DNA from 3 places in the Planomicrobium sp. MB-3u-38 genome. Region 2 is predicted to be linked to each of the others. Evidence: riboswitches for the same ligand, from Rfam matches in the RefSeq annotation. Region 2 holds a riboswitch; each other region holds the start of a gene.
The links. Region 2 has a riboswitch for cyclic di-GMP ahead of CXF70_RS12900 (DUF5667 domain-containing protein). Riboswitches for the same ligand answer to the same signal wherever they lie in the genome.
Positions count from the first base shown of each region.

Region 1: linked by a shared signal. The riboswitch ahead of flgB (flagellar basal body rod protein FlgB) and the one ahead of CXF70_RS12900 (DUF5667 domain-containing protein) in region 2 are both predicted to bind cyclic di-GMP.
Region 3: linked by a shared signal. The riboswitch ahead of CXF70_RS13445 (amidase) and the one ahead of CXF70_RS12900 (DUF5667 domain-containing protein) in region 2 are both predicted to bind cyclic di-GMP.

Region 1 covers NZ_PJBO01000048.1:15,781-26,378, reverse strand. The annotation lists gene fliG (flagellar motor switch protein FliG) at 1-527, opposite strand, end outside; gene fliF (flagellar basal-body MS-ring/collar protein FliF) at 539-2,176, opposite strand; gene fliE (flagellar hook-basal body complex protein FliE) at 2,202-2,498, opposite strand; gene flgC (flagellar basal body rod protein FlgC) at 2,822-3,277, opposite strand; gene flgB (flagellar basal body rod protein FlgB) at 3,283-3,684, opposite strand; cyclic di-GMP riboswitch class I at 3,773-3,857, opposite strand; gene CXF70_RS09340 (flagellar hook-basal body protein) at 4,070-4,921, shown strand; gene CXF70_RS09335 (flagellar hook-basal body protein) at 4,938-5,777, shown strand; gene flgL (flagellar hook-associated protein FlgL) at 6,441-7,319, opposite strand; gene flgK (flagellar hook-associated protein FlgK) at 7,345-8,589, opposite strand; gene CXF70_RS09315 (flagellar protein FlgN) at 8,614-9,093, opposite strand; gene flgM (flagellar biosynthesis anti-sigma factor FlgM) at 9,133-9,399, opposite strand; gene CXF70_RS09305 (flagellar protein) at 9,426-9,851, opposite strand; gene CXF70_RS09300 (flagellar basal body-associated FliL family protein) at 9,932-10,360, opposite strand; gene motB (flagellar motor protein MotB) at 10,380-10,598, opposite strand, start outside.
Region 2 covers NZ_PJBO01000060.1:345,451-356,048, forward strand. The annotation lists gene CXF70_RS12860 (MFS transporter) at 1-225, shown strand, start outside; gene CXF70_RS12865 (YjjG family noncanonical pyrimidine nucleotidase) at 259-984, shown strand; gene CXF70_RS12870 (GNAT family N-acetyltransferase) at 981-1,478, shown strand; gene msrA (peptide-methionine (S)-S-oxide reductase MsrA) at 1,532-2,068, opposite strand; gene CXF70_RS12880 (LCP family protein) at 2,261-3,205, shown strand; gene CXF70_RS12885 (AI-2E family transporter) at 3,266-4,456, shown strand; gene CXF70_RS12890 (sporulation protein) at 4,519-4,938, shown strand; gene CXF70_RS12895 (phosphotransferase family protein) at 5,009-6,019, shown strand; gene CXF70_RS12900 (DUF5667 domain-containing protein) at 6,128-7,150, opposite strand; cyclic di-GMP riboswitch class I at 7,226-7,308, opposite strand; gene CXF70_RS12905 (energy-coupling factor transporter transmembrane component T family protein) at 7,452-8,210, opposite strand; gene CXF70_RS12910 (ABC transporter ATP-binding protein) at 8,191-9,678, opposite strand; gene CXF70_RS12915 (ECF transporter S component) at 9,614-10,195, opposite strand; gene CXF70_RS12920 (YkoF family thiamine/hydroxymethylpyrimidine-binding protein) at 10,188-10,598, opposite strand, start outside.
Region 3 covers NZ_PJBO01000062.1:17,939-28,536, forward strand. The annotation lists gene CXF70_RS13420 (hybrid sensor histidine kinase/response regulator) at 1-2,824, shown strand, start outside; gene CXF70_RS13425 (response regulator transcription factor) at 3,207-3,563, opposite strand; gene CXF70_RS13430 (glycosyltransferase family 2 protein) at 3,583-4,980, opposite strand; gene CXF70_RS13435 (HEAT repeat domain-containing protein) at 4,980-6,032, opposite strand; gene CXF70_RS13440 (response regulator transcription factor) at 6,029-7,195, opposite strand; gene CXF70_RS13445 (amidase) at 7,368-8,249, opposite strand; cyclic di-GMP riboswitch class I at 8,295-8,386, opposite strand; gene CXF70_RS13450 (excinuclease ABC subunit UvrA) at 8,502-10,598, opposite strand, start outside.

The DNA.
Region 1 (10,598 bases), on a different contig from region 2:
TGGATCACTTCCGGCGACGTACTTTCCATCAAAGCGATCCGCTTCGCCACTTCCGCCTGTTTAGCTGGCGGAAGCTGAGCAATGACCTGCGATGACTGCCTTGAATCCAGATAGGACAGCACAAGTGCAATCGTCTGGGAATGTTCGTGCTGAAGAATATTGAAAAGCTGGTTCGGATCCGCTCTTCTCGCAAAATTGAACGGTTTCACATGCAGCCTGCTCGTAAGCCGGCCGATCGTATCCATCGCCCGGTCTTTCCCCAAAGCCTTCTCCAAAATATCCCGCGCGTATTCCAGTCCGCCTTCGTCCATGAAGTCCTGGCCCAAAATCATTTCGTAGAATTCATCTATCACTTTTTCTGTCTGGCTGCTTTTCAGCTGCCGCACATTTGAAATTTCCATCGTCAATTGGTCGATTTCCGGTTCCGTCAGCTGCTTGAATATCTCAACAGCCACATCCGGACCCAATCCCACCAGCAACACGGCTACTTTTTGTACGCCGGTCAATTCTTTAGCACCTTTAACCATAAGTCACACTCCTACTCTTCCGACATCCAAGTACGCAATAATTTCGTGAAATCTTCCGGTCGGCCCTTGGCCAGTTTTTCAATCGTCTTCCGTTTTGGATTTGATCTTGAGTCAAATTCCGAAAGATCGATTTCCTTCTCTTCTTCTTCCAAAGATCCAATCGGCGTTACCGGCTGTTCGAACATATCAAAGCCGTAATCCTCTTCGATCACTTCACGTTTTCTTCTCATCAATACGAAAATCAGGCTTCCGATGATCAAAATCAACGCGACAGCTGCTCCGGCAATCAATAAAAGACTGTTCGGAATCGTGCCGAACCAATTATCAATCGGTTCTTCAGCTTCTACGACCGTTTTCCCTTGGAATTCTGTCGCAAAGACTGAAATCCGGTCATCCAGTTCAAGCTCGTTGACTTCGGCGCCATTCATACTGAGTGCGGCGCTCACCGTGTTGCCAAGCAGATTCCGGATATCGCCGACCGTTTCAAGCGTCAGGCTGTCCGGATTCCCCGGCACCGGCGGTTCAACACCCACATTGATCGTAATATCATCAATCACATAAGGGCTCAATTCGATTTGACGGTGAATCCGGTTGACTTCGCGGTTGATGCGCTCTTCCGTTCTTTCCGATTCACTGTTTCCGCCTGCGCCTGCAGCCGGATAATTGGCGATTTCAGTATCGCCAGTACCAGCGGCGTCTTCTACTGTGGCACCTTCGCTGGAATAGGTCTCAACAATTCGTTCAACGCTGATATCAATGCCTTCGCCCGTTTCTTCATTAACCGGCTCAACCAATTGTTCTTCACGCTTTTCTTTCGTAAAATCCACACTTGCCATTACCGACACGACGACTTTATCGCGCCCAAGCAATAAACCGAGCATTTGCTGCAATTCTTTTTGGATGTCTTTTTCGATATCCTGTTTGATGTCGCGCTGCTGCTGATAAACCGTCAACGTTGTATCGGCGGCTTTTTCATCTTCCATTGTGAAAGTCTGTCCGTTCTGATCCATGATGACTATCTGATCTGACGGCAGACTTGGAACACTCTTGCTGATCAAATGATACAAGCCATTTACTTGCTTTTGATCCAATTGGAATGAAGGCTCGCCTTTGATGACTACAGAAGCTGTCGCCACCTGTTCATCATCCGTCAGCCAAACGTTTTCCTTCGGCAGGGTGATCATGACATTTGCATCTGTCACGCCGTCAATCTGGCGGATCAGCATGGCCAATTCGTTTTGCATGGCATCACGTTCCACTACATCAAAGTGGCGGTCCGTCATGCCCAGTCCCATATTGTCACTGAAAATGCTGTAATTCACATTGCCGTTCTTCGGTATCCCTTCAGCCGCCAAACTCACTTTCAAGTTCGCCACTTCTTCAGGCGGCACACTGATCGTTTTGCCGTCAGCCGATACCTCCGTCAGGATTCCCTGTGACTCAATCGCCGCCTTGATTTCACCAGTTTCAGCCGGCGACAGATTCGAATACAACGGCGTCATATCCGACCTTGAACCAAGAAAGATGAAAACCAGCAACAGCAGGAAAGTAACAAAAAACGATCCGATAATCGTCCATTTTATCTTTGGAGAAATATTTCCCCACGTCTCACTGACTTTTGTTTTATAAGCACTAAACTTCTCTTTCATCGATCACTCATCCTATTTGCCAGAATCATACTTGCATTCTCATCACTTCTTGATAAGCTTCCACTACTTTATTGCGTACTTGCATCGTCAGTTCGAGCGACAGACTCGCTTTCTCCGAAGCGATCATCACTTCGTGGATATTTTCAACCTGTCCGGTCGCCAGATCACTTGTCAGCTTATCGGATGCTTTTTGTGTCTGATTGACATTCTGTATAGCCTGCTTAAAAATTTCACCAAAACCTTCCACCTTGTTTTCAGGCTTCACGATCGGATTGGTCAACCCTTGTATGAATGGTGTCTGTATCTGATTGATTGGATTCATTATATTTCCCCCAGGTTTGTTTCTTTATAGAAGTAACTTAAAAATAATTTTTAAAATGCCGCTTCGGCGCTTTGGACAAGGCTCCCGCTATAAGCCGAGAAGAACACTCGTCTTATAGCTCCGCCCAGTCCGGCGACGCGCCGGCGCTGTGAGAGTTCTCTAGAGATATGGAGCAAAACAGCGAAGACTCCCAGGTGACTAAGCGAAGTGCTGAGATCCACTCGGACGAAGTGAAACGAGTCCGAGTTAGCTCAGCGCAAGCCACCAGGAAAGCGGAGCTGTTTTGCGGAATATCGTTTATTAGATGAATAATTTCAAAAGAATTACTTCCCGATTTCCAAGGCTTTCATGAACATGCTTTTTGATGCATTCAGCGCAGTTACGTTCGCTTCATATGAACGGGTTGCCGACATCAGATCGACCATTTCTTTGATCGGATCGACATTCGGCAGCTGCACATAGCCATTTTCATCGGCATCCGGATGGCTTGGATCGTAATTCAACGTGAAAGGTGCATCGTCTTCTTTGATTCTTGAAACCGATACGCCCGATACGGCATTGTTGCCATTGCCCATCATCGCCTGCAATTTCTGCTCGAATGGTGAAACGCCGCTTTGGGTCAATTCGACTGTTTTCCGGCGATACGGTGTCCATTCGCCATTGACCATTTGAGAACGCGTCGTTTCAGCGTTTGCAATATTGGCTGATACTACATCCATGCGGAGGCGATTCGCCGTCAGGCCGGATGCACTGATATTAAAACTGTTGAATAAGCTCATCTGAATTATCTCCCTCCGCTGATGACATTGCTCAAGCTGCGGAATTTCCCGCTGATTCTGTCAGTCACTGCATTATATAGAAGCTGGTTTTTCGCCAACTCCGCCATTTCGACATCCATGTCGACATTATTTCCGTTGATTTTATACTCGGAATTTTCATTGACTGTGACCCTCGGATCAAATTGTGAGGATTCATTGCTGAATGCAATATGTTTAGCATCAGTCTTGTAACTCGCCAACGCCTGTTTGCTGGAAGCATTTTTCAATGCCGTTTCAAAATCGACTTGCTTGGCTTTGTAACCCGGCGTATCCACATTCGCGATATTTGCCGTATGCGTCTGCTGTTTAAGGGCTGAAGTTGATAAAGCCCGTTCCAGCGACTGGATTGTGGGTGAAATGAGATTCAATTTCCTTCCTCCTGTGTAAATATGTATTCATCATGACAAATAAAAATCCACCCTCAATAAAGGTGGACAAGCTTCACAGCTTCCATCTTCCGGCGACCCGGCTGCCTTATAAATGAATACTTAGGCCCGTGGTTTTGCGTCCTTTTCTTTCAAAAAGTTTGCCTTTTTCAGGATAGGTTTTATTACTTTCCTCTTTTAAACTCATACTTTTTTCACATTTTCAAAATTTAGTTCCAAGATATAGTATCACATAAATAAAAAATTGTATATTTTTGATTAAAAAATTTTTTATGGTTTTATTTTCCAATAAGCTTGTCAATATTGTCAATAAAATGTTATGCTTACGCATATTAATCTTATTTTCTCGAGAGGAAGAGATCGAACAATGTTTCGTGGTTTATACACCGCCACATCAGGGATGATGGCGAATAACAGACAGCAGCAAATGCTGACAAACAACCTGGCAAATGCCATGACCCCCGGTTTCAAAAAAGACCAATCCGTCATGCGCGCATTTCCAGCCCAATTGATCAAAGCGATGGAATCCGGTGGAACGACCGTTGGAGGAGCAAAACTTCCGGCGTCTCAAAAACACATCGGTTCCCTTCATACAGGAGTTTATACACAGGAAGGAATTCCTTCTTTTACTCAGGGTGCTTTAAAAAATACAGGAAATTCTACAGATTTGGCTTTGCTCAGTTCGTCGCTGCCAATCAACCCGGAGACTGGACAGCAAGGGGCTGTAAGCTTTGCTGTGTCTCTGCCGAACAATGAAATCCGTTATACCCAAAACGGACAATTCACTGTCGATGATGCCGGATTCTTGACAACAGCTGAAGGATTCAATGTGCTGAATCAAGATTTACAGCCTATTCAGGTGGGTTCGACTGAATTTACCATTGCTGAAAACGGTCAGGTCACTTTGGCTGATGGAACTGTAAATAATTCCCTATTCATTTCTTATACTGAAAATCCGCAACAATTTATCAAAGAAGGCCAGAACCTTCTGCGCTGGGCTGGTGATCCCGCTTTGGCCCCTGTATCGATTGAACTTGCAGGCCTTGGCAATACCGGTCCACTCGTTCAGCAAGGATATATCGAACAATCGAACGTCGATTTGACGCAGACCATGACCGACATGATGAAAACGTACCGCGGATTCGAATCTAACCAGAAAATAATCCAGGCCTATGACCGCAGTATGGAAAAAGCGGTCAATGAAATCGGCCGCGTATAATGGGAGGCTCAGCTAAATGAATATCCAAATGAATTCCGCGGCTTCCTCTATGCGCGAATTACAGAAGAAAATCGACACGATCGCCAATAACATCGCGAACGTCAATACCACCGGATATAAAAGACAGGAAGCGAATTTCGCCGACGCCCTGGTGCAATCGTTCGAAAAACAAGCCGGTCCACTGGAAGCCGGGCGCCAAACACCCAACGGCATCCGCATCGGCGCTGGTGCAACCGTTTCACAGATTGCACTTCGCACGAACCAGGGTTCAGCTGTCCAAACCGGCCGCGAACTTGATTTCATGATCACCGGCGAAAACGGATTCTTCCGCGTCGAGAATGGCGGAAATACGTATTACACCAAAAACGGTTCGTTCCAATTAACACCAGATGCAGCCGGCAATCAGCTAAACTTGGTCACATCCAACGGTGAAGCCGTCCTTGGCGCGAATAACCAGCCAATCACCATCGACAACGATTACGACAACATCACGGTGAATGAAAACGGCACACTCAATGTGACATACAAAACTGCCGGCAAGCCGGCTGATACGTTCCAATTGAGTATTGCTGAAATCAACCGTCCGGACCTTCTTCAGAAAACCGGCGGCAATCTTTACGAATTGCCGGGCACCGAAGCTGAGCAAGTAGCCAGCGGAACCCTGCAAGTTTTGAATCTTGCTGATGGAAATGACGGGACGATCCGCGTCGGCCAAGGCGCGCTCGAAATGTCCAACGTCGACTTGACTACCGAAATGACCGAATTGATCGCTACCCAGCGGTTGCTGCAATCGCAAAGCAAGGCAATTTCATTTGCTGATGATATGCGCGGTTTGGTTAATACGATTAGAGGATAATAGGAAAAACGGAGTACCCGATGTATCGGGTACTCCGCTTTTTTAGATTTATGCCCAAGTCGGTGTCTTTTATGCCCAACTTTTGTTGTTTTATGCCCAACTCCTGTGAAACGCTAAATAGCACCAGTCTCTGCTCGAAGAATCTGTCTATTCAGATGGAATAATTAAACAAAATAATTTTCATTCTCATCAGCTTTTGATTTTACTCCCAACTCGGCACCGTTTACTCCCAACTTTCATCGATTTACTCCCAACTTTCATCGATTTACTCCCAACTTCCCCTGTTTTACTCCCAACTACCTGGAATTCATGACAAATAACGTCCCCTATCATATGAAATCAGCTCACGGCACATCACTATTATTAATATGGGTTATTTTAACAGCTCCCTTTTCCCACCGTCCCGTCCTTCACCCACTCCCACCTCCCCAAAACCCCATATTGAAAAAATCTCCGCATCCGCGAAGATTTCCTTAAAGAAGGAGTTTTTCGCGATGCGAAAAACATCCACTATGTTCTTGAATTCGAGGTTTCCCGCTTTTCGGCCGGGCTTAGGCGAAAAGCATCCGTCCAAGCTTTTGAATTCCGGCAATTGCTGAAGGCTGCGAACTATAAAAAACAAAAAGAGCATCGCCACAATGGCAACGCTCCTTCGTTCATTTATTATCTCAAAAAGTCCATCAAAGTTGGCTGAATGATTTTTGCTGAAGCAGCAAGACTCGCCTGATACAGGCTTTCTTCGCTTTTCAGCTTCGTGATGGCTTCGGCGATGTCGATGTCTTCGATCTTCGACAGCATTTGCTTCAACTCAAGCGTGCTGCCGGAGATGCGGTTTTCGACGGCTTCAACACGATTTTTGCGAGCTCCGACTTCAGCGGATTTTTGCAGCATCCGGTCGACTCCGGTATCGATTTCATCCAACGAAACTTTTTCGCCGGCTCGCAGGTTTTGCGCTGCTTCCGACAGTTTCGCAAAGAGGCCAGCTTCTCCTTGACCGAATAGTTCGCCCGCCTTTACGCCCACTTCCAGCGTCAAGCCTTCCGCGATGGTGAAAGTTTTCAATTTCACATCAGCGAAATCAGCTGTTTCATGCGAGTTTTTGTTAGCATAAGGCGCATTTTTCGTATCCGTCCCATTGAACAGGTAATTGCCGTTCACTTGTGTGTTGGCGAACTGGCGAAGCTGCTCCGTCAACTCTTCAACTTCCGTCGCGATGACGTTGCGGTCTTCCTCGTTCAACGTATCGTTATTGCCTTGAACAGACAATTCGCGCACACGCTGCATGACATTGACCATGCTGTTGATCGTCTGATCCGTTTCATCCAGCACCAAATTGGCTTCACTAGTATTGCGCTCGTATTGGCCATTTGCCGAAATGGCTGACTTCAATTGCATCGCTTGGCTCACACCGTGCGGATCGTCTGAAGGCTTATGGATCTGTTTGCCTGTCGAAGCGTCGTTATACGCTTTGTTCAGGCGGCTCATGTTCTGGCTGACATGGTTCATTGAATTCTGATGTAGCATCTGATGTGAAATTCTCATTTTACTTACCTCCGGTTACCGATTATTAACGTGCAGCCATCCGGTTAATAATCGTATCAAGCATCTGATCCGTCGTTGATATCAGCCGAGCTGCGGCACTGTATGAATGTTGGAATTTAACAAGATTGGCCATTTCTTCGTCCAAAGAAACTCCTGTTACAGACTGGCGGCGATTTTCCGTCGCCTGCAAAGTCGCTTCAAAGTTTGCAACTGAACGTGTTGCCGATTGGCTCTCAGCGCCTAACGTGCTGACCAGCTTCTGGTAATCAGATTTTACGCCTTTAATGTCCGACTCCATCTCTGCTGTCGGTGCACCAAGTGTTGAGCCGAAGTCGACTGCCATTGCGGCAATGCTTGTGGTATTACTGAACAGCGGCGTACCGCCTTCTGTTTTATTGTTTGCAGCTGCAAATGTTGTTGCCACCGACATCAATGCACTGTGGTTTGATTCAACTTTACTTTCAGCTGCAATCAAACCGGCGATCTTCCCGCCTGTCACTTCGGTAGCACCATCAATTTCGCTTACTGTTGTGCCAGTAACAAGGGCTAGCGGTGCGTCGTCTTTTTGAACCAGGCTGATGTTATAAGCCCCGTTCGACTGCGCATCGACTTTGATCGGAGCAAGCGCCGCTAACTTTTCGACAAGTACATCGCGCTGGTCTTTCAAATCATTTGCTTGGTTGCCTCCGCGGACAATCGATTCGTTCAATGAAGCGATCCCTTTCAGATAATCGTTCGCTTCGGAAATGGCTGCTGTCTTTTGCTCACTTAAGTCGATTTTCATGTTAGCCATCGAGCTGTCCATTGCCTGAGCCGCTTCGACAAACGCTTGCGCGCGTTCTTTGACAACCGCCTGGGCGGACACACTGTCCGGGTTGTTCGAAAGATCCTGCCATGCGTTCCACAACTGGTCCATAGCTGCGTTCAAACCGGAATCGCTCGGTTCATTGATGATCGATTCCAAGCGGTCGAATGCTGCCTGTTTGGTCTGCGCATCCGCAAGTGTCGCTGATTGGTCACGGTATTGATTGTCCAGGAAACGGTCCCGCACACGCGTGATCGAGTCGATGGAAACGCCTGAACCGAGCTGGCCAGGGTTCGTGCTGTTCGTCCAGACATCCAGTGAAGGAGTCGTGCTCTGGTTCACCTGCTGGCGCGAATAGCCTTTCGTATTGGCGTTGGCAATATTATGGCCGGTCGTTGCAATGCTTGCCTGCCCGACGCTCAAGGCGCGTTTTCCAGTCTCTAATCCGTGAAATGTTGAAACCATGTGTTTCCCTTCCTTCTGCTCCGCTCAGGCTTTCGTATCGAAAAAGCCGCGGTTGCCTGTTTGTGATTTTTGGCCGGCTTGGCCCATCGGTGATTGGTAGTTGAATTGCTGCTGCTGTGATCTGGTGATCTGGTCGATCATATGTTGTACAAAGCTCATGGAATCTTTCAGCAGGCGGTCATTGATCTTATTTTTCGCCTGCAATTCCGCGGTGAGCTCCTGTAATGTTTTCAATTGGGATTCAATCTTTTGTCTTGCCTGTCCACCGGGAACTTGGTCCAGAAATGACTGGAAACCTGCTGCTGCAGAATCCTGCGCAACGCTTTCCATTACTGCCATCCGTCCTTGTTCCGCTTGTTCGAGCTGTTTGACCAGCTTCTTCTCTTCTTTCGTTACACCATTTAAACTGTCCACATTGCGCTCGATCAATGCCGCTTTCTTGTTGTCAGCACAATTGATGAGCTGCTGTTGGACGTCTATTAATTGTTCCAGTGCCGTGACCATTGCATTCAATATCCGACACCCTCCTTTTAACTGACCGTTTTATTTTCCGTACCAGAAATCAAACATCTTTTCTGCCACTTTTTCACTGTTCACCTGGTATTCACCAGACTGGACCTGGGCTTTCAGCGCCTGAATCTTTTCATGGCGGTCAAATTCCGCTTTGCTTTCGAACATCTGCTTAGCCTCATTTGAAATCTGCAGCTGATCCTCTTTTTGCAATGGCTTCGCTTTATCCACCTTCGAAACCTGCATTTGCTTTTGGTAAGATTGAATAAAGGAAGAACCGTTTGTTTTATCGATATTCATTCCTTCACCGCCCCGTCTTTTATATTTTAATTTCTTAGTTTCCAATATCTTGCCGTTTGAGCATGCTCTTTCGGCTTGTTCGCTTCTTCCAGGAATTTCTCCGCCTTCAAGGTCTTATTGACCTCGGCAGTAAAGTCCTCGAAACAGCTGTTGCACAGCATCTGCCTCTTGATAAGAGTACCACAATGCGCACATCCGTATCCCAGATTCGGGTAATCCTCGACGTAGATCCGGCCGTCGCGGATGAAATCCGCAATCCGTTTTTCCGCTACGCCTGTAAACGCGCTGATTTCTTCAATGGAAGCGAACCGGTTTTCCTCCACTTTCAGGAAATCGGTGATGATCTTGAACTCCTGCTCCATTTCCTTGTAGCAATCCAAACAATAATCCGTATGATCCTTCAAATATAACTTACCGCAAATCGTGCAGTTAGCTAATCGATCTGACTGCATAATAATCACCCAGTTCCTTTATAAAATAAATATCGGCATATTTCGCGGTTTGTTTAGCTTTTTTTCAAATTGCTTTTCAATTACTGCACTTTAAATTCAGTAACCAGTACGCGGTCCACTTTTCCGGTCTGGATAATGTCCGCCAATTTCCCTTTCAATTGCTCTTCCAGTTCAGCAATGCCTTCCTGCCCGACCAATTCCTCTTTCGTAAATCCGGCCACTGTCGAAATGATGGCTGCCCGTACTTCCGGCGTCCGCTTTTCAGCCTCTTCCTTCGCCTTTTCGCTGTCCAATAAAATATTGAATTGGACGATGCCGAAATTCGGCGACGCCAAATTTGTTGTAATTATATCTGTATCAATGCTCATTGCTGCCAGTTCTTCCGCAGACGGCTGCTTTTCTTTTTCAGAGGAGCCTTCCGCATCTTTTCCTAAGAAAAAGAACGCACCGGCTCCTGCTGCACCCAATACAAGCAATGAAACTAGCAAGACTTTCATCATTTTCCCCATAACGCACCTCTATTTGCTATTAGTCTGTTTCTTCATGTGCATACAATGAAATCAACACTTCGACCCGGCGATTCTCTGCACGGCCTTCCGCAGTCTCATTGCTGGCGATCGGCTGATGCTCTGCAAAGCCGGTTGCGCTGAATTTCGTTGGATCCAATTCGTTGTTTTCCAGCAGAATCTTCATGAAGTTGATTGCACGTGCCGAGCTTAATTCCCAGTTGGACGGGAATCTGTCGGA
Region 2 (10,598 bases):
TTAATGATGCCGTTGGATGAAAACGCTACGCCGGATGACGTCAACAGCTGGACTGCGATGATCCAATCGGGAGGGTATATCATTTCCGCGCTTACGCCTTTTGCAATCGGCTTATTTTATGACCGGTTTCAAAACCATATGATATCTCTTAGCCTGTTCCTGGGTTTCATCGCGATTCTCATGGTGTTCGCTTTTTTATTGAAAGAAAAACCTGCAGCTGAGTAAAATTAATACGAATCAAAAAGGGGAAGACCAATTATGAAAGAGCAGATTTACACTACGATTATTTTTGACATCGACGATACATTAATGGATTTTGCATTATCCGAACAAGCGGCATTACATAACACGTTCATGGAATTTGATCTGCCGAATGGTTTCATGGATATGCATGCCAGTTACAGAGCCATCAGCAAAGTTCTTTGGCAGGATCTCGAGCAGGGCAATATTGCTTTGCGGGAACTTGGCATCGAACGATTCCGCAGACTGTTTCTTGAACATCGCTCAGACAAAGACCCAATCGCTTTCAGCAGCGCTTATTTAAGCTATCTGGGCAAGGAGGCGCATTTGATGGCGGGCGCACTTGAAGTTCTTGAGCAGTTATCGCATTGTCGGCTGGTGATAATGACGAACGGGTTTGGAGAAGTCCAGACTTCCAGACTGAAAAATTCGGATCTTGGCCAGCATTTTGACCACATTGTCATCTCTGAAGAGGCTGGATATCAAAAGCCGGATCCCGGAATATTTGAATTCGCTTTTTCTAAAATTGGAGTTGAAGCGAAAGAGAATGCGATCATCGTCGGCGATTCATTGACATCCGATATTCAGGGCGGCATCAATTATGGCATTGATACAATCTGGTTCAATCCATCAGCCAAAAAGAATGACAGTCCAGTGGAGCCGACTTTTGAAATAAGAGATCTTCTGGAAATCATTGATATAGTGAATGGAAGTTTTACACAAGGAAAGGTAGGATCCAAGTGATCATCAGACAAGCGGAAACTGCTGACGCGGAACGATTGGTGAGTTTGATGGCTGATGCAGAAAGATCAGGCTTCATGCTATTTGAACCGGGTGAAAGGCAAATAGCACCAGATCAGTTAGACAAAAGAATAGCGGCGGTTGAACAGGATGAAAAATCAGCGATACTGTTGGCAGAAGACAATGGGGAACTGAAAGGTTATCTCTTCATCATCGGCAATAGCACTCAGCGGATGAGCCATAATGTGTATCTGGCAATCGGTATTGCTGAAGCAAGCCGGGGACAGGGAGTGGGAACGCGATTATTTGCAGGGCTTGATAGCTGGGCAGAGGAAAATAATATCCACCGCCTTGAATTGACGGTGATGATGCACAATCGCGCCGGTGTCGCTTTATACCAGAAGGCGGGCTTTAAGATAGAAGGAATCAAAAAGAACTCGTTGAAAGTCAACGGTGAATACATAGATGAGTATTTTATGGCGAAGCTGCTAGGATGAATAAATAGATAGATAAAAAACGGACGCTTCCATTTCAGAAGCGTCCGTCAATATTATTTTTCGATTTTTTCCTGTTTCCATACGGCATCCAGAAAATCATCACGGCCCGATTGAGCACGGTCTTCCAGATAATGTTCCGAGTTTTTCTTATAATAATCCTGGTGGTAGTCTTCTGCAGCATAAAAAGGTGCAGCTTCAAGAATTGGTGTGTTGACCGGTTTATTGTATCGTCCGGATGCATCCAGTTCCTGCTTTGAAGTTTCGGCGATTTCACGCTGTCTGTCATTATGGACAAAGATGGCAGGTCTATACTGATCTCCGCGATCCTGGAACTGTCCTTCATTGTCTGTTGGATCGATCTGCTGCCAGAAAATATCAAGCAGCTGCTCATATGGGAAAACTTCCGGATCGAATGTGATTTCGACCACTTCAAGATGGCCGGTTGTGCCAGTCTTGACCTGCTCATAAGTGGGATTTTCAACGTGTCCGCCGGAATAACCCGATACCACTTTCTCTATTCCGTCAAATTGGTCAAACGGTTTGACCATACACCAGAAACAACCGCCTGCAAATGTTGCTTTCTCTGCCATAATCATTCTCCTCCTGTCGTTCATAAGAGAAATAGTACCACTGCAACTGTTTCCAGACAATAAAATTGTTTATACTGTATGGAGATAAGGTGAAATCAGCTTTCAAGAATCCGTAAATATAAAAAGCCAACCGAAACCTGCAAAAGTTCCATGCGTCATATTTGCATGGATATAGAAAGGAATGTGTCATTAATGGAAGAAGAACGCCAACTAAGAGGTAAACGCCGCAAAAAAAGAAGATTTCGGAAACGGGGAATCCTGTTCCTGTTGATGATTGTATTGCTTGCCCTGGGCGCTTACTTTTTTATGCAGTACCAAAGCGGCAAGAAACTGGCAGAAGAATCGGACTTGCCGGAAGTCGAATTCAATAATGATGAAGAAAACGATGGCTACGAAAACATCCTGGTTCTGGGTGTGGATGCACGGGGAGAAGAGAAATCCCGTACAGATACGATGATGCTCGTCGCACACAATAAAGAAACGAATGATGTGAAAGTCGTGTCATTCATGCGGGACATCTATGCGGAAATTCCTGGATATCAATCGTATAAATTGAATACAGCATATTATTTAGGCGGCGTGGATCTGCTGGCTGATACGCTGCGCAATATGTTCGGTGTGGAAATTCAGCATTATGCACTTGTCGATTTTTCCAGTTTTGAGAAGTTGGTGGATATTGCCGCGCCGAATGGTGTCAAAATGGATGTCGAAAAAGATATGTCCGAAAATATCGGCGTATCCCTGACACAAGGCGAACAACGTTTGAACGGCAAGGAATTGCTGGGCTATGCTCGTTTTCGGGCAGACAATGAAGGGGATTTCGGCCGTGTGCGCCGCCAGCAGCAGGTTCTAGCCGCTTTGAAAGAAGAGATGATCAGCATCTCCGCAATTCCTAAATTCCCGAAATTGGCGGGAGCCGCACAAGGCTATGTGCAAACCGATATGCCAGTGCTTGATCAAATAAAGCTGGCGACTGATATGGCAACCGGTGGAACGGAAGGCGTTGAAAGGCTGACGATTCCCGTTGAAGGCAGCTACAGCTATGGCAGTTATGCGCAAGCCGGATCTGTCCTGGAGATAAATCTGGAACAGAACCGACAGGCATTAAGTGAATTTTTAGATCAGCCGCTGCAATGAAAAATTCTGAAAATATGATAAAATAAAATAGAATAGTCCATATGGAAAGTAGGGCGCGCCATGGAACCAGAAAATAAGCCATCCTTTTTCAGAACGAATTACATTCAGTTCCTGGGAGGCCGAAACACGTTATTCACATTAATCGCTTTAGTATTGATCGGTTTGATCATTTTCATATTCAGGGAAGTGTCATTCATCTTCAATCCGCTGAGCGTCTTTATGCAGACAGTCGTTTTGCCGGTTACGCTGGCTATGATCCTGTATTACTTGTTGAGACCTGTACTTAGGCTTCTTGAGCGTTTCCGCATCAAAAGGATATGGGGGATCCTGATTATCTTCATGGGTGTCGTCGGTCTGTTGACGCTTGTCACTTTCCTGATCCTGCCGTTTCTCAGAGAGCAGCTGCAGATGCTGATTGAAGAGTTCCCGCAATATTTCATGCAGTTATTGACAGACATCGACGCGTTTCTTCGAACTTCTTTTGTCGGGGATTACTATACCGGCTCTAATTTCGACATCGATCAATTGATGGAAACGCTGCCGGACAATCTGTCCGGCATACTCCAGGATGTTGTGGCAAGCATCATTACCGGGATCACTGGTTTCCTTTCGACGATTACAAGTTTTGTCCTGTCGATCGTCATTGTTCCATTCATTTTGTTTTATTTGCTTAAAGACGGCGAAAAGCTTCCTGAATATATTTTAAAACTTCTCCCGCCGCGTCTGCGCGATGATACGCGAGAAGTATTTGGGGAAGCAGATAGGCAGTTAAGTGCTTACATTCAAGGGCAATTGATCGTCGCTTTCTTAATCGGCGTCATGGTTTTCATAGGATTCCTGATCATTGGCATGAAGTATGCACTGCTTCTGGGTGTATTGGCTATGTTCACAAGCGTCGTCCCGTATATCGGGCCAGCCATCGCGATTACGCCTGCAGTTATCATCGCCCTTGTAACTTCGCCATTCATGTTAGTGAAGCTTGCGATCGTATGGACAGTGGTACAATTGGTGGAAGGGAACATCATTTCCCCACAGGTAATGGGAAAAACACTATTTATCCACCCGGTCACGATCATTTTCGTGCTGTTGACTGCCGGCTCACTGTTTGGTGTAGCCGGGGTGATCCTGGGTATTCCGGCATATGCGATTCTGCGGGTTCTGGTATCCCATATATTCAAGCTGTTTAAACGCAGATACAATAAACATGAACCTGTGCTCGGCAATCAATATGATTACACGGAGCTGCACTAGAAGTTTACAGTTAAACCGGAAGTGGTAAAGGGATAATACAAATATTTGGAGGTTTCCGAGATATGAAATTCAAAGAGTTTTTATCATCTATCGGCTTTGGCTCGATGAAAGTCGAAACAGTTGTGGAGAGGCCGCATTTGGAAGAAGGCGAGACCTTGAACGGCACCATCTATTTTGAAGGGGGAGACTCCGACCAGGAAGTTGACTACGTGGAATTACATGTCATTAAAATAATCGACGATTATCGAGAAGACAGTGATTTTAACATTATCGAAACCATCGTAGCCAAGCAATCCATGGAATTTGCGGGCTCCGTCAAATCTAAGGATACAGTGATGCAGCAATTTGAAATCGTGCCGGATGAACGCTGGCTGGTGGAAACTGATAAAGCGCGTCTGATTTTGCGGACGATAGTGCACATCCGCGAAGGTGTGGATGTACGTGATGAAGACGAGATTACATATGGGAAGATTGAAGGCTGATAAAGCCTTCTTTTTTTGTGTTAAAATATTTTTAATTCTATAAATCGCAAAAATATAAGAACTGGAAGTGATGGAATTGAAAGCAGGCTGGGAACGAACCAAACCGATGATTTTACCGGACCATCCGACAATATCCGTAATGCTGAAAGAAATGTTGAATGGAAAGCCCATAACACGAATCGAACCGCTCGGCGGCGGACTCAGCAATTCCAATTTAAAAATAACTTTGCAAAATGAAGAGACAATTGTTCTGCGGATCTATAATGATGGCGGCAAAAAAGCGGAAATAGAAAAAGAAGTTTTGCAGCTCGTCCAAGGGAAGCTGCCTGTACCTGAAGTGCTCTATCATGATTTTTCATTGTCATTGCTGGAGTATCCGTTTTTAGTCTTAACCTGGGTGGATGGTTTTCAGTTGTCCGAGTTGTTTCAAAAAGGGGATCCCAGCGACCTTGCAAATTCGGGCAATGAAGTGGGCAGGCATCTGGCGGAAATGCATAGCATTCAGTTTTCTTCTCCAGGATTTTTTGATGCAACGCTCAAAATACAGGAATTTGAAATATCGGGTGCAGCGTCATTTTTGGCAGTGTTGGATGAGATTCTTCGTGACCGCCAGGTGATGCAAAATTTAGGTTCCGATATGGTTCACAAAATCGGTCAGTTCGCTAAGGAGCAGGCCCCTTTACTGGATCATTTGGGCAATCAGTCCTCTTTGGTGCACAGTGACTTTAATGCGTTGAATATACTAGTTGAAAGGGAAGGGAACGGTATCAGGGTGACCGGCATTTTAGACTGGGAGTTCGCTTTCAGCAATTCGCCATTGATCGATATTGGCAATATGCTGCGGTATGAGAATGGAGATGTTTCTTTATTTATGGGGCCGTTTATCTCCAGTTACCGGGATAACGGAGGCATATTGCCGCAGCACTGGCTGCAACAGGCAAAATTATTGGATCTGATCGCCTTGTGTGACCTGGCCAATAATGAAGAATGCGGCGAAGTGCGATTGAGAGACCTCCAGAAGCTGATCAGACAAACGATGAATGAGTGGGATAGATATTCGACTATTCAAGAGATGTTATAACAACAACGATTTATCTATGTATCCAGTTTTAAAATAATACATACAAAAAAGCGGACCGGATAAATGTATATCCTGTCCGCTTTATTTCGTTGAAGAATTGATGCTGAATCAATCCTTCTTATCTTTTTTCTCTTTCGGATTTTCTTTCGCAGCGTCCTGTTCTGCTTTTTCGGCCGCTTTCTCTTCCGCTTTCACGGCTTTCGCCGCCGCATCCTGTTCTTCATTCACATCATCTTCAGCATCGGGTTCCTCGGATGGTGGCGGAACCGTGCCTGATTCCTCGTCCGTAACTTCATCTTCCGGAAGTTCGGCAGCTTCTTCAGTCTCAGCAGATTCATTCTCAACCGGTTCTTCAGGTGTTTCCGGTTCTTCTACTGTGTCTTCTTCCGGAACAACTTCCTCTTCAGAAGGCTCTTCCGCTTCTTCGTCGGATTCCTCTAATTTGGCGAGTTCCTTCGCCACTTTGCGATCCAGGCGCTCCATCGCTTTGGCGACATTTTTAGCCAGCGATTCCTTTGCCTGCGGATTCGTCACTTTCTCCATGGCTGCTTGCAGCGCCAGCAGGCTGGAACTGAACTTGGCTTCCAATGCAGCACGCGCGTCTTCTTCCGTCAAATCTTCATCCGTTTCCGAACCCATATCGACAGGTTCTTCTTCAGCCTCTTCAGCTGGAAGTTCTTCTCCGTCCGGTTCGTCAGCAGGCGGCTCTTCCTTTTCATCTTCGTCGCCATCCACCAGCTGATCAAGGCCTTCTTCATACAGCGCCAATGCTTTCTCCAGCGTTTGGACTGCCAATTCCTCATCGCCCGCAGCCATCAAAGCTTCCGCTTCCAGAATGCGCTGCTCTGCATACTCAGCAAATAATTCCGCTTCCGCAGCTTGGTCAAACGTGAAAGCCAATTGGACCGTTTCCTGCAATTGCTTCAGGAAATAAAAGAAGTCACCCGGCACCAGTGCGGGTTCTTCTGCTACAGTTGTGTCAGTTGCATTTTCTTCAGCAGCTGGAGAATGTTCATCGGCTGAGGCAGCCAGTGCATTCAACGACAGCATGCCAGCTGAAGCAATCACCCCGACTGCAAAATAGCGCTTGATCTGTTTGGAAACTTGTTCTTTTTTACTTTTTGACAACATCTCATTACCCCCGAGTTCTTATTTCAAATCGAAGGGATTCGGAACTCTACTATAATAGAAGTATCAACCGCCATTCCCGGCAGTCCAGCCGCCATAGCCGAAGCCACAGGCCTGTAACTTTGCGTCACAGCCTTTCAGCTGTTTTGCCTTTATACAAGATGCGAATAAATATTTTGCTTAGCTTTGAAAGAAAAACAGAAAATTATTGCCACTTAAGTTTAAATGAATACTATAGAACTAGGTAGGGTAAAATGAACTTATTTATTGTATAAATTTTCAAGTGGAATGGTTTTAAAATCACTCAAGAAGATAGAACCGTACCCGTAATCGAAGAAAGGATTACAAGCAGCAAGATTGCGGCAGATAAAGCAAAATCTTTAGGCTTTATAGACACAGGCTGATAGAACTCTTTTCGGGCTTCACCGGTAAATCCACGCGCTTCCATCGCAAAAGCGGAGCGCTCCGCTTTTCTCACAGCTCCGGCAAGCATCGGAATAATGATTCTGCGGATATTAAGAAGCCTCTGCCACCAGTATTTTTCAACCGCTGTTCCGCGGAGGCGATGTGCCTGTTGGATCTGAAAGAATTCATCTCTCAGCACGGGGAGGAACTGATAGCCCACCAATACACCATAGGCTAGTTTTGGTGACAGTTTCAATTGCTGCATCAGGCTCATGACGAATTTTACCGGATCCGTCGTCAACGCGAACAGGAGAGAGAGGGAAGAAAACGCCAGAACACGGAAAGACAGGGATAACGCCAATGCCAGTTGCCTATCAGTCACATCATGTCCGAACAGCGACCATATGACTGTGCCGCCGGTTTCAGCACTGAAAACAATCGTTGTCCAGAGATAGCCGAATGCGCCCAGCACAAAAGGAAACATGAACAAAGTCCAAAGCTTCCAATTGATGCTGCTGAAAACGAACTGCATTAAAAGGATGCTGATAAAAACGAGCAGCGGCGTCCAAGGATTAAAGAAAAATGCGAGACCAAGCATCGCGATCGTCACTGTGATGAATTTCATCGCGGGATTCATATCATGCAAAAGATTCCGCACGTCGCGTCACTCCTTTCGGCGCTAGCAGGTTATGGGACGCAAGCAGTTCCACGTCTTGCCACACTCTCTCGGAAATAAATTTCCCGGTCATTCTGCCGTCTTTTAATAGCACAACAGAATCGGCGACTGCGGCAGCGAACTCCATATCATGCGTGACGATAAAAACAGTATCTCCCCGATCCAACCGGCTGTCGATAAGACGGAACAATTCCAAAAGCGCCGCTTCATCCTGGCCTGAAGTCGGTTCATCGAGAAACAGCACATTTCGTTTATCCGCCAGCATCGCTCCGATCGCCACCCGGCGTTTCTGGCCGTGGCTGACAGCAAAAGGATTGTGTTCCTTGATATCCGTTAAACGGAGAGACTCTATGAGATCATTCAGTTCCTGTTGGGAAGATGTTCCGCCAAAAGCCAGTTCGTCAAGGACTGTTGAAGTTAGAAACAGAAATTCTGGTGATTGTGGCACATAGCCGCACGGGTCTGATGCGAATTTCACGGCTACCTTTTTATAGATGCCGCAGATCGCTTTCACCAATGTCGATTTTCCGCTGCCATTTGGTCCTGCAATAACAATGCATTCCCCTTTTTTTGCAGTCATGGATAAAGGGTGGAGCATTGTATTGCCTTTCACCTTGACTGAAAGTCCGGTCGCAGTTAGAACGGTGGAATCAAGCATTGAATTCAACCGGAGCGGGTACCGCAATGTTTCATGTGGCTTGAAGATGGCATCTTCAGAAATTCTGCCATCGCTCGTAACCTTAATCTCACGGTTAAAAAATGTTCCCCAATAATCCAGCCTGTGTTCAACAGCGATGATTGTCAGATTGAACGTCTTTTGCAATTGATCGAGCCAAAGGATAAATTCTTTGGCGGTATATGGATCGAGATGCGAAATAGGTTCATCCAGCAACAGGACTTCGGGATTCATAACTAATGCACAGGCAGTGGCAACCCGCTGTTTCATTCCGCCGGAAAGTGTTTGGATTGAAACATGCCGGAGGTGGGACAGACCGGTTAAATCCAGGACATGACGGATCCGCTCCTCCATTTCGCTTGCCGGGGTATTCAAGTTTTCCAGTGTGAAGGCAAGCTCTTCTTCGACCGTCGGCATGCAGAACTGCGAATCCGGATCCTGAAAAACGGTTGCCACGCGGTGGTTGATTTCTCCCGGTGCATAAGAATCAGCCGATTTGCCGAAAGAGTGAATTTCGCCATCCACGATGCCATCGCAATTGGCGGGGTAGAGCCGGTTCAATAAATACAGCAACGTCGACTTGCCGGAGCCGCTGGGACCGGAAATGGCGACCCGTTCGCCGCGCTCGATCGCAAAAGAGATGGATGAAAGTGTCGGTGATTGGTCATCCGGAAAACGGAAGCTGACATTATTCATTTCAAAGATAGTGTCAGGCATTGGCATCACGCGGCTGTGTCCGGGCAATGGCGTAGCCGCGAAGTGAACCGGTCGCAAGCAGCGCATCCCCGATATATTTGCCGCCAATTCCTGCGATGATTGCTCCACTCAATACGCGCAGTGTGAACATCAGCGCAACGAATGAGGGATCGAGCGCCGCGTAGCCGGATACGAAATAACCGTAGATGAAGCTGAATACTGCCGCACCGATGCCTGCAAGCATAAATACGAAAATATTAAAGTGGCGGTAACGCGTCACAGCAAAAGCGGCTTCAGCGCCGAGCCCTTGAACAATCCCGGAAAGGATGAGACGCGGACCAACCGCATTTCCAAGCATCACTTCGATGATTGCCGCCATGGTTTCGGGAATTAAGGCAGCGCCGGGCTTACGGATAATGTGCATACAGATGATTGAAACGATAAACCAGATGCCGAACATCCATTCATAGGCGATGGGGCCGATCAGACCAGCCCATATATTGCCGAGGTGGATGAATAACAGGTAGACGATGCCAAACACGACTCCGAACAGGGACATCAATACAATTTCCTTCAGTTTCCACGATTTAAGCATTTTCGGTGCCCCCTTTGTGAGACGGGCTGTTGATGCTCATCGATACCGTCATGACCAGATGTCGGTGTTCATCAGAACGTGCATGAGTGAATGATTCTTCAAAGAATGCAAAGACATCGTGTATATCGCCGTGGATTCCGCTCGCGTAATGCATCGAATCGTTCCAGACGCAGTGTTCTTTTGCCCGTTCCACTTCACGGTAAATAACGCTCATATAATCCGGGTTGTTCATCGGATAAAGTGCAAACTGCGACGATACATACTGCTTTGTGTTATCCGTATTCAACAATTTATCGCCTTTGTCGAGGTAGACATCTCCTGACGAATCTCCCGGGCAGCCGATTGAGAACGTGCCGTACAATGCCACATGTTCGCCGGTTTTGGCTGCGTGCAGTGTCAGCGC
Region 3 (10,598 bases), on a different contig from region 2:
TAAATATTTACGACTGACCATTTCATCATTGATCATCTGTTCGATAGTGGTCGCGGGAATTTATTTTTTCATGAACAAGCAGCAAGACGAACACCGGGCCGAATACACGGAACTCAGGGAGAAACAGGAGATGGTGAAAGAGCTGTCCGACTCGGTGAATGAGCTGTTTTTCCGGGTCAGGGGGTTTTACTCTTTCAAGTATGAGCAGGATCTGGAAATTGCCTTTGCGGAACTCGACAATCTGAAGAGCCTGATCGCACGGATGAATACCTTGTCGTTGTCGGAGGATGAGCGGCAGCCGATTGCAGAATTGAGCGAGTTCCTGGGAAGTTATGAAAGCGAATCGCTGCCGAGGTCGATTGCAGCGGTGCGAGCGGATGATTATGCGCTGGTGCGGGAGATTTCACGCAGCGGCACCAACTCGGAGGTCAACTCATTCATCGCTTTTGCCGAAAATTATGAGCGGGCATCTGAAAGAAGCCTCGAGCAATTGAACCAAAGCCTGTTAAGCGAAAGCCAGAACTTTTCCTTTGCGCTGATGCTGCTCTTTCTCCTGCTGTTCCTCATTGTCGCATTTATTATTTTGCGCGCATTGAACGATATTGTGAAACCGCTGGAAGGCATGCGCGAATCGATTGAAGGCTTTGTGGGCGGCGAAGATGTCGCTTATAAGCCGCTTGAGCGTTCTGACGAGCTTGGTATTTTATCGAGGACTTTCCATAATATGATCCAGACTATCCGCGGGAATCAGGAAGAACTGACTGCGCAGAACCAGGCGCTGCTGCTGAATGAAAGCGAACTCCAGGAAAAACAGACGAAGCTGGAAGAATCGCTGGAAGAAACAGAGAAGACCAAAGAGCAGCTGATTCGCTTCAATGATCTGAATCACATCCTGTCGTTCACCTTGGATAAGCAGAAATTGGCCAACGCTACACTCCAGTATTTTATTGATACCTACGAAATTGACAGCGGGGTGCTATGGCTGCCTGAGTCAGGGGAATTCGCATTGGAAGGATTTACGGAAAGCATGTTCATGCAATTCCGGGAAGAGCGGACACCTTACCTGTTGGAACGGCTGAAAGACCGCGAATCGTTCACCACCAAACGGGAAGCTATGCATGAACAAGGGATCGCGCTGGAATCGGTATATGTGAGCGATTTGTACGCTTCTGTGAAAAACACAGAACAGGAAAATATCGCGCTGATCGGACTGTCGCGTGTAGGACGGACTTTCTCGAAAGAAGAAGAGCTCGATATCAGCGGGCTGCTGAACCGCATCCATTTGGCGATCGATCGCATTCAGCTCTATGACGCCGCCATCCATGAACGGACGTTGAACGAACGCATCATCAACAACATTAACGAAGGAATCCAGTTCATTTCGAAAAATGGCAATATGGTACAGCACAATAAAACCATGTGCAACATACTGGATTGCGGCGATATTCCGCTTGATGCAAATGTGGAAGCGGAAGTCTGGACCCGCTATATGGCTGAACAGACAACCGATCCTGAAGCGATGCTGAAATTCCTGCATAAATGCATCGATGAAAAAAAGGTGGTTTCGAGCAGTTTCCAATACACCGTCAAAGACCCGGATGAACGCGTAATCGACGTTTACAGCACATCGGTCGTGGTCGACAAAGAGAAAACGGGAACGATTTTCGTGCACCGGGACGTTACGCGGGAACGCGAAGTCGACAAGATGAAATCCGAACTGGTCAGCACTGTGAGCCATGAACTGCGGACACCGCTGTCGAGTGTCCTCGGCTTTACCGAGCTCCTGCTGAACAAACAGCTTAAGCCCGAAAAACAGGAACGCTACCTGAAAACGATCTATAAAGAAGCCAAACGATTGACCAACCTGATCAATGACTTTTTGGATCTGCAGCGCATGGAATCCGGCAATCAGGTCTACCGCATGGGCAAATTGTCGATGAGCGAGATGATCATCGAGACGGCTGAGAAATTCCGGACGCAATCGACCCACCCGATCATCATCATCGATGATGCGTCCGATGTCGTCATCGAAGGTGATCGCGAACGCCTGGCACAGGTTTTGATGAATGTTATCGGCAATGCCATTAAGTTCTCACCGATGGGCGGCAATGTGACGATTTCCCTGAAGAATGACTCCAAAAACCTTCATGTGTCGGTAAAAGATGAAGGAATCGGCATTCCGACTGAAGATATTCCGAAGTTATTCTCCAAATTCCAGCGCATCGATAACAGCTCACGCCGGAAAATCGGCGGAACAGGCCTCGGCCTTGCCATCTGCCAGGAAATCATCGGAAAACACGACGGGCGTATTTGGATAGAGTCGCAGGAAGGGCTTGGCACATCGGTCCACTTTGAATTGCCGCTGCTGTCTGAAACGACCGAATACGTCTATCCCGAAGGTGCAGAAGGCAATCCGCTGGTGATGATCGTCGAAGACGACATCAGCCTTGCGTTGCTGCTGTCTGAGGAACTGAAGCTGAACGGATTCAAAGTGATCTATCACACGAGTGTGGAAGAAGCGTTTAACGAAGCCAAACGGTCACGGCTTGTCGGCGCGGTGGTCGATATCATGCTCGGCGAGGAACTGACCGGCTGGGATCTGGTCGACATGATGAAGAAAGATTCGGATACGAAAGATATCCCGATTGTCATTTCGTCCGCCTTGGATCCGGTTTCGGATGAACAGAAGTTCACCCAGATCAACCATTACTTGACCAAGCCTTACGCATCTGTCGATCTTTCGAAATTAATGAAAAAACTGCTGAACGACCAGCACCAGGACGGCGTCATCTTCTATCCTGAGAAAGAAGCTGTGTCAGAGTGAATGGGATGGGAGAGAGTTTTTAAATACACTAAAAAACGAACAGGCCTGTTAGGGGCTGTTCGTTTTTTTTAGCATGTTGAGAAAGAAAAGTAAGGAATCGATATTCCGCAAAACAGCTTCGCTCGCCTGGGGGGCTTGCAAAACACGTGCTCCTGCATCGCTGCGCTAGCTTCGTCGCAAAGACTTGACCTTGCAAGCTTCGGTCAATGTCTTTCCTGCAGGAGTAAGAGCGAGTCCTGAGACCCCGCAAGAGCGAAGCGATGAGGAGGCTCAGGCCGCTCCCTGCGGAAAGCATCCGGCTAAAACGGAATGATTATAGAAATTAAAGTTTCTCCACCAACCAAAAACGAACAGACCCTCTCCGGGTCTGTTCGTTTTTTCACTATGAAGCGACTATCTTCTCCACCAGCTCCAACAATTCCATCGGGCTGAAGGGCTTGGACATGAAATGATTCGCCCCTTTCCGCATTGCATTTTCACGGTCTGCGTCTTGCGCTTTGGCCGTCAGCATCAGGACCTGCGTGTCGATCTGGTCATTCCGGACTTGCTCCAGCACCTCGAGGCCGGTCAGGTAAGGCATCATGTAATCCAGGATGATCAAGTCGTACTCGTTCTCCCGAATCTTTTCAAGCGCCTCACGCCCGTCTTCCGCTTCTTCGATGTCAAAATCGTCTTCGAGCGTATCGGCAATCAGGATGCGAAGAATATCTTCGTCATCTGCCACTAATATTTTTTTCATTTATATGTGCCTCCTAAAACTAAGATGAGATCCCTTTGCGTTTCATATCGCCCCAATGGGCTTTTTTGCGGAACGCGGCGAAGATTCCCTGGACTCTCCACAGGACCATAAGCGGTCGGTACCAGAACGTTTCGGTCAGCGCCCAGAAATAAAGACGCAGCAAGTGGGAAGCTTTCGGATATTTATGGAGCGTCAATTCCTCCAATAGCACGGCCAGTGCTGAAATGAGTGAGCCATAAAAAATCGTCACTAAAAAGAGGATGCCTGCTGTATAGGGATCGATGAGTGAAAAGAAGAAGCCGCCGAAAATCAGGAAATAGCCGACAAACTCGAATACCGCTCCGAGAAGCTCCACAAACAGAAAGTATGGCATGGAAAAAAGTCCGACAGAACCGTATTTCGGATTCAGCATCATCTTCCGGTGAGACCACAGCGTTTCAAATAATCCGCGCTGCCAGCGGATCCGCTGCGATCGCAGAACGTCCAGCGATTCTGGTGCTTCGGTCCAGCACACGGGATCCGGAACATATTCGATCCGCTGCTTCGACTTTTCTTCACGGAGCAGCCGGTGCAGCCTGACGACCAGTTCCATATCTTCGCCGACTGTGTTTTTATTGTATCCGCCCGCTTGAATGACGCGTTCTTTATTAAAGACACCAAAAGCGCCAGAAATGATGAGCAGGATATTCAAATGGCTCAATGCGAGCCGGCCGATCAGGAATGCGCGGAAATACTCCACGATTTGCATGAGCACAACCGGGCTTTTCGGCAAATCGATCGCTTCCACTTTGCTCCGCGAAATGGTGGAGCCGTTGGCAATGCGGACAGAACCGCCCGTCACTATGATTTGGCCATCCGATTCGATGATGGGTTTCATGGTTTTCAGGAGTCCGTCGTTTTCGACGATGGAATCTCCGTCGATTGCGCAGAAATAAGGATAGGAGGACAGATTGATGCCCGCATTCAAGGCATCCGCTTTCCCTCCGTTCGCTTTCCTGATCAAGCGGATATACGGAAAAATGGACGATTGATAGATGGCTTCGACTTCAGCCGTTTCGATATGCATGCGGACAGCGAACGGAATTTGCTTCATCTGGAATTCTTCGATCATGCGCTCAGATGTTTTATCTTTCGACCCGTCGTCAACGACAATGATCTCTTTTTCAGGATATTCCAGTGCCAGCAATGACCGGACCGTGCTGGTCACCCCCACTTCTTCGTTATAGGCAGGAACAATGATGGAGACGGGATACGTGTTCAAGTTGCCGATCAGGTCTTCAGTGGACTCCGTTTTGTCGAGCTGATCCTCTCTCTTCACCTTTCTGAATGCCAGCATGAAAAAGCCCAGGTAACTCAGACTTGAAAAAAGCATATAAGCGATAACAATATAGGCTGTAAATTGAAAAAAGGTTTGCATCAGGTTTCACTTCCTAAAAGAGACGCTTTCCACTGGGACGCCATATCGCGGGCAAAGCGGTCTGGATGATTGGCGGACAAGTGGGACAGCAGGATATCGCCATCTGAAAACTGCACCAGCGCTTCTGCTGCCGAATAGCGGACCCACCAAACCGGATCGCCGAGCAGCGTGCTGAGCGTTTCTTTGAATCTGGACAATTGCAGCCTGCCGGCTATGCGGGAAGCATACATCCGCTCGGGCCAGGACGATGACTCGAGGAACGGCAGCAATAAGCCGGGATCGGAAAGGTATTGCATATTAAGGATGGCTTTCAATGATTGGATGCGCATTTCGCCTTCCTGAACCCGCAATTCATTTTCAAGATACGGAAGGAATGAAGTCAAACCCGCCAGGCCAATATAGGAAATGGCCGCATGCTTCAATGCGCTATTGGTCTTTTCATTCCGCAATGCGGCATCCAATTCTTTCAATCGTGTACTTTCATCGAGCCGTTTGAACACATCGGTGTACAACCGGACCGGTGCGTCGGGATACCGCGCCAATGCAGGGATGGTGGCCGTTTCGTCCAAAGAGGCCAAGGTGCGGATCAGCTGCTGGGTTTCCAGGTCCAGCTGAGTGCTCTTATCAAGTTTTTCTTTCAGCACAGGCTTCAAGGACTCCATACGAAAATCTTCAATATAGTACAGCGTATTCATTCGCAGCGCCCAATTTTTGCGCGACAGCTGTTTAGCGTAATGCGCCGACAGGAACTCTTCCGACAATCCTTTGACCAGCGGAGAAGCGACGCCGCCTTTTGTCACTGAAACATAGCCGTTCAGCAAACGTTCCAGAACAACGATTTTATGCGGATTGCTGCGGATTTCCTGGATGAACCGGTCATCGGAAGGGTCCAGCATATAGGAACTGAACACGTCGATCAACGCTTCATATTGCTGGGTGATCGCTTCTTCTTTAGCCGACAGCCGCTGCTTGCGCAAGGCTAATGCGAGCAACAGGATGAGCTGGCCGGCGAGCAGGGAGATGCTGAGGATCAAATAGAAAATCAGGCTCATTTGAACATCCTCTTAGTGAGCCGCTGGACGCGCGCCACCACTTCCTGGGCATAGAACGGTTTGACGATATAATCATCTGCGCCGCTTTTCAGCGCCAGGACAATGTCGGCTTCATTGTTGCGGGAAGTCAGCATGGAAATGATGATATTGTCATGAGGGTACCGGCTGCGAACATGATTCAAGACTTCGAGGCCATCCATTTTCGGCATGACACCGTCGAGCAGGATCATATAATTTTCTTCCGGTTTATACCAATCCGATTCCACGAAACTGGCGCCTTCAGGGTATTCTGCTATGTGAAGATCGAATTCTTCCGGTTTCCATCCGGCAAATTGCTTCGTGATCAGTTTGCGCACAAGGGAATCATCGTCGACAATGATGATGTTCAAGTTGCGCTTGAGCTCCTTTTCATCCTTTTCGTGGATGATTTGGGCCGCTGCGGTCAATCCGTCGTAAAGCGTCCCTTGAGAAATCGCATCCTGGCTGCGCAGGCGGTTACGGACATAAGCCGTTAAAAAGTCCATATCGACAGGTTTGGCAATAAAATCAGTGGCGCCAATCTCCATCGCCTGTATCCGGCTCTCAATCCGGTCGTCCGCGCTGATGACGGCGATCGGAAGAAAGCGGGTTTTGGCCGCTTCATGAATCTGGGTTACGAGGTCAAAGCCATCGGCATCGGGCAGATTGCGGTCCACAATGACCATCTGTGGCAGAAGTGTATTGAAAAATTCCAGCCCTTTCTTGCCATCAAGCGCAATAACGACCGAAACACCTTGTGCTTCCAAAGTTTCTTTAACGGCAGCTGCAAAGTTCGCGTCCGCATCTATCACCAGAACAAACGATTCTTTGGGCGCCGCATTATCAGAAGAGCTCACGGCTGCTGCCAACACCGGTTCGTCTGAGGTGAAAAAGGCTGTAAATGTCTCCATAAGTGCTGTTAATGTTTGGAGCGGCACTAACGCTGTGCTGTCTTCCGAATAAAACTCCAGCTGATTTCCGCTGAACACGGAAAGATCCATCAGCCCGATTGTGCCGGCCGTGCCTTTCATTGTATGTAAAAAACGGTATACATCCCGTTCCTGAACGTGCTGCTGCGTCTGCCACCTGGAAAATTCCTGTTCCATTCTATTGGCAAGCATTGTCTTGTATTTTGTCGAAGCCATGCTGATCCACCTTCTTTAGCAATTTCTGGATAGTAGTCATTATACTATACATAGGCATAGCATATGGTCATAAATATACTATTAAATACTATCTCTGATATAGTAATTTGTCATTAAAATACATTCCAAATAAAAAGACACTTTGATGTCCGCCATCAAAGTGTCCTGCATGTTATGGCCGCAACGTCAGCCAGCTGCCGACATGGTGCACGGCATTCCCTTTATAGGCGGGATTGCCGGCGTAATGCGCAGTGACTTTCGCTAGCTCCTGGTTCATGAAGGCTTCGCCTTCTTCCGCAAACGTGATGATGCTGCCTTCATCGGTCACGCCGGTTTCAACTCCGACAACAACGCTTTTCCCAAGGCGCTGGGCCATCGCCATTTCGTTTTTGACGATGTCGATGATCATTGGCGCCGAATCACGGTAAGCCATGATCGTTACACCCGCCGTATTGCCGATGATCCACTCTGCCAACAGCCCTCTGCCGAATGTGTTCTTGTATTTGATTTCATCAAACCAGAACGGCATATCGGCTTCGAGCGGAATGCCCAGTTTCGCGGTGCTCGTGCCGGCTCTTTTAATGAGTGTCTGGAACGATTTGATCGTTGCCGACTGATTTGATGTCCAGCCGCTGTACAGATATGGTTCCACGTCCAAATGGACGCCGGCGAATTTCGCATTTTGTGCAGCCGTTGCCTGATAATCAGTCACCCATGCCAGAAAACGGTCTTGATTGATATAGCCTTTCGGCGCCACCCATGAAGGGGCTCCGTCAAGCGCGTAAACGGCGATGCCTTTCGCTTGTGCTTGGGCGATGAAGCTGCCGTAAGCCGCTTTTGAAATGTCCGGGTCGACCTGGACATAAACTTTGTTCACTTGTTTGCTTTCGATGAACGCCAATGTGCCCGCTTCATCCTGAACGAACATCCAAGGATTCCACAGCCATGTAGCCAAAGCCTGCTCGGGTGCTTCACTTGCTTGGGCCTGCCCCTGTGCGCTGAATGCCATCAATGAGAAAAATACCACGAACATGATCACCACTTTTTTACCCATATTTAATTTCCTCCATTCTGTAGGCCGCGGCTCACAGAATGTGTGCCTGGCAACCTGACAACCGTGCACCGGAAGAGCGGTGGGTAGGCTCATAGCTTTGCGTCCTTACCTTTCGGATAAGTTTGCCTTTTTCAGATTATTATTTCTTATCTTACTGTATTTAAATGGCATATATCTATAGACTTTTGAACCATTAATGCGGAGCAAATCAAAAAGCTGCAAATTTTCATTTTGCGGTGCCGATTATTGCAATCAATCAAAACTGCCCTTCACACCATCCCTCAGCCACTTCGCAGTCAGCGTTTCCGCCTCCAGCATCGCTTCCGGTGTGCCTTCAAACAGGACTTCGCCGCCTTTCTTCCCTCCGCCTGGGCCCATTTCAATGACCCAGTCGCTCGCGGCGATGAAGTTCAGATTGTGCTCGATGAGGATGACTGAATTGCCTTTATCGACGAGCCCCTGGAATACGGCCAATAGATGGGCATTGTCTTTTGTATGCAGACCCAATGACGGTTCATCCAGCAAATAGATTTGCCCTTCTTTTTTCAGGTGGCTCGCGAGTTTGAGGCGCTGCACTTCGCCGCCGCTTAACGAACTTGTCGTTTGGCCAAGTGTCAGGTAGCCCAATCCTACATCCTTCAACGTATCCACTTTCTTGACGATTTTCGGCATTTTCAAGTATTCGTTGGTTTCGTCGATCGACAGTTCCAGAATCTCGACGATATTTTTGCCCAAATGGCGATGGGACAGCGCTTCATCTGAATAGCGCGTGCCTCTGCAGGCTTCGCAGGTGACGGTCACGGGATCCGCAAAAGCCACATCCGGCGTGGTGACGCCTTTTCCTTCGCAGACTGGACAGGCTCCAAGCGAATTAAAGCTGAACAAGCCCACGGGCTGCCCCGTCTCTTTGGCCAGAATCGACCGGATGTCATCCATGATTCCCATATAAGTGGCAAGTGTCGAACGGCTGGATGTTCCGATGCTGCCCTGGCCCACCGAAATGGTTTCAGGATAATTGTCGGCAAAGGCTCCGAACATCAACGAGCTCTTGCCGGAACCGGAAACGCCGCATACCGACACCAGAACGTTTTTCGGAATATCCACACTGACATCTTTCAAATTATTAGCTGACGCATTTTGGATTGAAAAACTGCTTTCTGCCTGTCGCGGTGTTTTATTGACAGTAACTTTATGATCCAAATCGGTGATGGCGGACGCTTTCTGCAAGCCTGCCTGCGCACCCTGATAGACCACTTCACCACCGGTCGCGCCAGCGCCTGGGCCCATTTCGATGATTTCATCCGCCGTCTTGATGACCGCCAGATTGTGTTCGATGACGACCACGGTATTGTAATTGTCCCGCAAACTTTTGAGCATATGCGTCAGCTTCTCGATTTCTTCCGGATGCAGTCCCGCACTCGGTTCGTCGAAAATATAGGTGATGTTATTCAGGCTGCTGCCCAAGTGACGGGCAATTTTCACGCGCTGCGCTTCGCCGCCGGACAGGGTGCCCACTTTTCGCGCCAGACTCAAATAGCCAAGCCCCAGGTCGACCAGCTGTTTGACACTCGGATATACTTGCTGCGCAATCGATGTGCCAACCGGATCTTTTATTTTCGCCAGCTCATCCAGCAAATCCGTCATTTCCAGCCGGTCATATTGCGCGATATTCAACCCGTTGATTTTGCATTCCAGCACTTTCGGATTCAATCCGGAACCTTCACAGGTCGGGCACGGCGTACGCGCAGTCATCGCCAGCACGTCTTCCTGGGATACGATTTTCAATTTCGTGAGGTCCCGGTTAATGTACAGGCGAATAAACCGGGGAAGGAGGCCGTCCCATTCGATGTCCCGATTGCCCACTTTGTAATAATACTTGCTGAATGCCCGCTCGCCTTCCGGCGGACCGTAGACCAGCATATTGTATTTTTCTTCCGTGAAATCTTTGATGGGGAGATCGGGGTCGAACAATCCGCCGTCCACCATCCATCTGCCTTGCCAGCCGGGCGGCGCCAGCGGCTTAAAGCGCACCGCGGAGTCCCGGAGCGACTTCGTGTGATCGATGAGCTTGTGGATATCAGGCGCAACAATTTCTCCGAAGCCGCTGCATTCCGGGCATTTGCCGAACGATGAGTCACTCGAAAACTCAGTCGCTGAACCGAGCGGCGGGCTGCCGATCCGTGAAAACAGCAATCGGATCAACGGGTCGATATCCATATACGTGCCGACAGTCGAGCGGGAATTTCCTCTCACCGGTTTCTGCTCCACAACGACCACCGGACTGAGATGCTGCATCAAGTCGGCGTGTGGCCGCTCATACCTCGGCATCTGATGCCTGATGTAAAGCGG